Regions from separate parts of the Vallitalea maricola genome, predicted to be linked through region 2. Evidence: riboswitches for the same ligand, from Rfam matches in the RefSeq annotation. Region 2 holds a riboswitch; the other holds the start of a gene.

Region 1 (2,423 bases), on a different contig from region 2:
TAGGAACGCACCTACTCCTACTAATCCTATAAATATTAATTTGTATGGTACGATACCTTTTACCCCGAATAGATACTCCGTACATCTTTCACCGTAATAATTCCATCCTAGTATTGTTGTAAATGCAAAAAAGATAAGTCCAATAGTTAAGATGAATTCTCCACCAGCTATAGGTAATCCCTGTTTGAATGCCAAGTTAGTCATCTCAGCTCCTGCGAATTCTGATTTGAATGCCCCTGTCATAACCAATGATATACCTGTCATAGTACATATTATGATAGTATCAAAAAAAGTACCTGTCATAGATATAAGACCTTGTTTAACACATGAATCAGTTTTAGCTGCTGCAGCTGCTATTGGAGCTGACCCAAGTCCTGACTCATTGGAGAATACTCCTCTTGATATTCCGTTCTGAATAGCTTTCATAACTGTTGTACCTAAGAATCCACCTGCCGCCGCCATAGGTGTAAAAGCACTATTAATAATCAATGAGACTGCACTTGGTACTGATTCTATATTAAATATAATTATTGTAAGAGAAGCAATTATGTATAAAACAGCCATAACAGGAACAATGAATTCACACACACCTGAAATACTTTTTATTCCACCTAGTGTTACGAAAGTTACTAGCAATGTCAATACAACTGCTGTCACTGCTACAGGAACATTAAAAGTAATCTTCACAGCAGTTGTTATAGAATTTATCTGTGTGAATGTCCCTATACCAAAGAATGCAACACCAATACCAAATATAGCAAAAAGTTTAGCAAGAAATTTATTCCCTAGTCCTTTTTCTATATAATACATTGGTCCACCTGACATCTGACCATTCTCATCTATTACCCTGTATTTTACTGCTAACAGGGATTCAGCGTATTTAGTTGCCATACCAAAAAATGCAGCAATCCACATCCAGAAAAGTGCTCCTGGACCTCCTGCTTTTATAGCTGTTGCAACCCCGACAATATTACCAGTACCTATGGTCGCTGCTAAAGCAGTACATAAGGCAGCAAAACTAGATACATCACCATCAGCCTTATCATCTTTATCTTTTCCAAATAAATATTTCAGTGCTAGAGGCAGCTTAAAAACCTGTATGATTCCTAGCCTAATCGTTAGATATAATCCTGTTCCAACTAATAGTATAAGTAGTGGTGGTCCCCAAACCACACTATCAATTCTCTTAAATATTTCAATCATTGTATCCATCCAAAATCCTCCGTCTTTAATAATTTATGTCTTGTTATAGAAAAATATAGTATCTTTTTACAATAAAAAAAGCCAATGGTATGATTCCATGGCTTATTAATAAAAAAAGCCAAATCATATGATTTGACCTCTGGTTACAAAATATATTCTATAGTGAATATATCCTCTGTCCTTTTACCTGAGAGTTTCACTAATCATTCATTAGTTTTCCCCTTCGGTGCTCATTAAGAGTCTCTCCAGAGGTTCGTCCAAAAGCGGTCGATAATTCTTCCGCAATCTTCATCCGAACATATTTACTTTTACATACATATTATAACAGCATTTCTCATTTTGTAAATATAAAATTTTTAACAATTATAGAATATGTACTATGCTATAGTTTTTATATATGTCATCAATAATTGAACACCTACAGCTAATACAAGTGAACATACAGCTGTTATAGGTTTTACAGCACGTTCAGAAACATTTAATATCTTACCTTTTTTGTCTGCTTTTGCAATTAACATTATGATGAAGGCATTAACCAAGTTATTGATTATCAAGAATTTTAACAGATATTCTTGTGGACCTTTACTAATCATTCTAGATGGAATACCAATATTGAATAGAATCACTGCATCTAAAAAGTATATGATTCTCCAAGAAAAACCTGCTAATAATGCACTAGAAAATCCTATTTCCTTGTTTTTCTTAACACTCCATGCTACTAAAGCCATTACACTCAATCCTTCTAAAACTATAGCGAATGCTGGATTAATAACTTTTACTGGATGTGAGATAGGCATAAATAAATTGACTAATTTAATGATACCTGCTATCAAACTTGAATAAAAGATCACTGAAAAATTATTACTCTTCTTATAGGCTTTACGTAGAATACAATACCCTATAGGAAACATAACACAACCACTAATACCAATGGTACTTAAATTCAATAGATAACCAAGTGTGGCCTCTGTTATACCCCAAATTCCTCCAAAAAACAAAGCATAAATTAATGTACTTTTTAATTTGCCTTTCATTTTTAACACCCTCCAATAAATTTCATAATATTAAATTAATATATGAATATCAATTATATATTTTATATTTATTATATCACTTAATTTTGTTTTGTTCAATTATTTCAACATATTTTGCAATACGCCATTTATTATTATATTTTTAATAAAATGCGTATAATTATTAGCTGTTTTGAAAAAATACTT
Region 2 (2,423 bases):
ATCTACAGATATTGAAAGTGTATATCTACCATTAACACTTGATAATCTTGATGCAACAAAATATATTGATAAAAGTGATGCTGTCATGAGACCAGGTATCGATCAGATTCCAGGTACTTGTATGGAATATTATCTTGTTGATAATGGCTTGATATATGAATCAGACAAGAATACTATCTTAATCCAAACAAAAGACACACCACTTATATATATGGGAGAATTAAAACATCATCCAATAGTTCTTTGTGACAACAAGGAAGAGAACAATAAAAGAGATGTGTACTCATGGATTATGAACAATACATGGGAAACTAATTTCAAAATGGATTTATCAGGTATAACTGAATACTGCTATACTCTAGACCTTGTTGAAACAACTAATGCACGAGAAAGCTTTAATAGAATGAAAGATGAAAGTTTTGGTATAATCACCTTTATGATTAATGATTAGCGATCAGGTGTTTGCTTTTATTAATATTTATTAATATATTTTATAAAAACACTTGAAAAATTTCTGATAATACATTAATATGAAGTTATAAATGATGAGTGTAACTTATTAAACTCATTAACATATATATTAGTATATAATATGATTAAAAGAATAATTAAATAATGAATCCTATGGGAAAATTGCGAGAGATACCTATTTAAGGAGCCGAAGAAGCAACATAGAAATAGCCATATTTCTATAGAATCTTTCAGGCAAAAGGATCGTAATTGGATGGGAATTCTGGAAAGCTTTTTGAAAGCACCGAAGGAGCAATATCTTAATGATAGAATCTCTCAGGTAAAAATACAGGATAAGAGGCATTTACATTAAAATGCTCTCTTATCCTTTTTTATATTTAATTATACTATCCAATAATGCTTAAAAGGTATGGCTAGATTACCGAGCGAAGATAGTATAGGGGAATATGGAGCAGTGAGCCAGGACGGCGAACTCAGCTTTTTAAACATGGACGTTTAATTAGCTGACGAAATATTCCCCTATACTATCTGAACGACTGTTATGCTATATGGTTTTTAAATCATAATACTAATATATTCTATATAAGTCCAATTAAATAATTGTTATATAGCGGCAATTATTTATATCTATTAGACTTATGAAATCAAGAAAAATATATTGAGCTTATTTAAATTGGGTGTATAGATGCTTAAGTTCAATATATAGATTAGGGAGGTTTACATATGGAACAAAGTAAAAGAACAGCTTTATACAATACTCATAAGAAATATAATGGAAATATAGTTGATTTCGCAGGTTTTGAACTTCCATTATATTATGAGAGTATTCTTGAAGAGCATAATGCTGTAAGAAATAATGCAGGGATGTTTGACGTAAGTCATATGGGCGAAGTTACAGTTAAGGGAGAAGAGGCAGAAAAATACATACAGAATCTAGTTACCAACGATATATCAGTTATTACTGATAATGGAGTTATGTATACACTTATGTGCTATGAAAACGGTGGTGTAGTAGATGACTTGTTAGTCTATAAATATAATACCACTGACTACCTCCTTGTCATTAATGCAAGCAATATTGAAAAAGACTACAATTGGATGGTAGAGCAAAAAGGTTCATTTGATGTTGATTTAGAAAATATTAGCGATGATGTAGCAGAAGTTGCACTACAAGGACCAAAAGCACAAGAAATACTCCAAAAATTGACAGACACTGATTTACAGGCAATCACATTTTTTAGATTCAATGAGAACGTGTTAGTCAATAATAACAAATGTATTGTATCAAGAACAGGATATACAGGAGAAGATGGTTTTGAAATATATACTTCTCTAGACAATATAGTCAATATATGGGAAGCAATAATGGAAGCTGGTAAAGATGAAGGATTAAAACCTGCTGGGTTAGGTTGCAGGGATACACTTAGATTCGAGGTTGCATTACCTTTATATGGAAATGAAATAGATAAAGACATAACTCCATTAGAAGCATCTTTAGGATATTTTGTAAAATTAGATACAGATTTTATAGGTAAAGATGTGTTGATTAAACAAAAAGAGCAAGGACTATCAAGAAAACTTGTGGGTATTGAATTACTTGGAAAAGGTATAGCTAGACATGGTTATGATATTTTATCACCTGAAGGAGATAAGATAGGGGTTGTTACTACAGGTTATCAATCACCATCAGTAGGTAAAACTGTAGCTCTTGGTTTAATTGATATAGATTATACAAAAATGGGTACAGATGTAAGTGTTAAGATCAGGAAAAAACAAGTACCAGCTAAGGTAGTAAGCAAAAAATTCTACAAGAAAAATTATTCCAAATAGTTAACAAAAGAGGCTATGCCTTGTTTATATCTACACTAAATAATATAAAATAAATTTAGGAGGAATTAACAATGAAAATTATGGAAGATTATTATTACACTAAAAATCATGAATGGGTTAAA

What was found. Region 2 has a riboswitch for glycine ahead of gcvT (glycine cleavage system aminomethyltransferase GcvT). Riboswitches for the same ligand answer to the same signal wherever they lie in the genome.
Region 1: it holds a riboswitch for glycine, as region 2 does, so the genes downstream of both, AACQ14_RS14655 (alanine/glycine:cation symporter family protein) here and gcvT (glycine cleavage system aminomethyltransferase GcvT) in region 2, are expected to answer to the same signal.

The regions. Positions count from the first base shown of each region.
Region 1 covers NZ_BTPU01000050.1:18,277-20,699, reverse strand. Annotated here, with positions in the region: gene AACQ14_RS14655 (alanine/glycine:cation symporter family protein) at 1-1,212, opposite strand, end outside; glycine riboswitch at 1,369-1,462, opposite strand; gene AACQ14_RS14650 (hypothetical protein) at 1,581-2,237, opposite strand.
Region 2 covers NZ_BTPU01000017.1:40,168-42,590, forward strand. Annotated here, with positions in the region: gene AACQ14_RS05655 (glycoside hydrolase family 38 N-terminal domain-containing protein) at 1-451, shown strand, start outside; glycine riboswitch at 627-727, shown strand; glycine riboswitch at 731-805, shown strand; gene gcvT (glycine cleavage system aminomethyltransferase GcvT) at 1,195-2,301, shown strand; gene gcvH (glycine cleavage system protein GcvH) at 2,373-2,423, shown strand, end outside.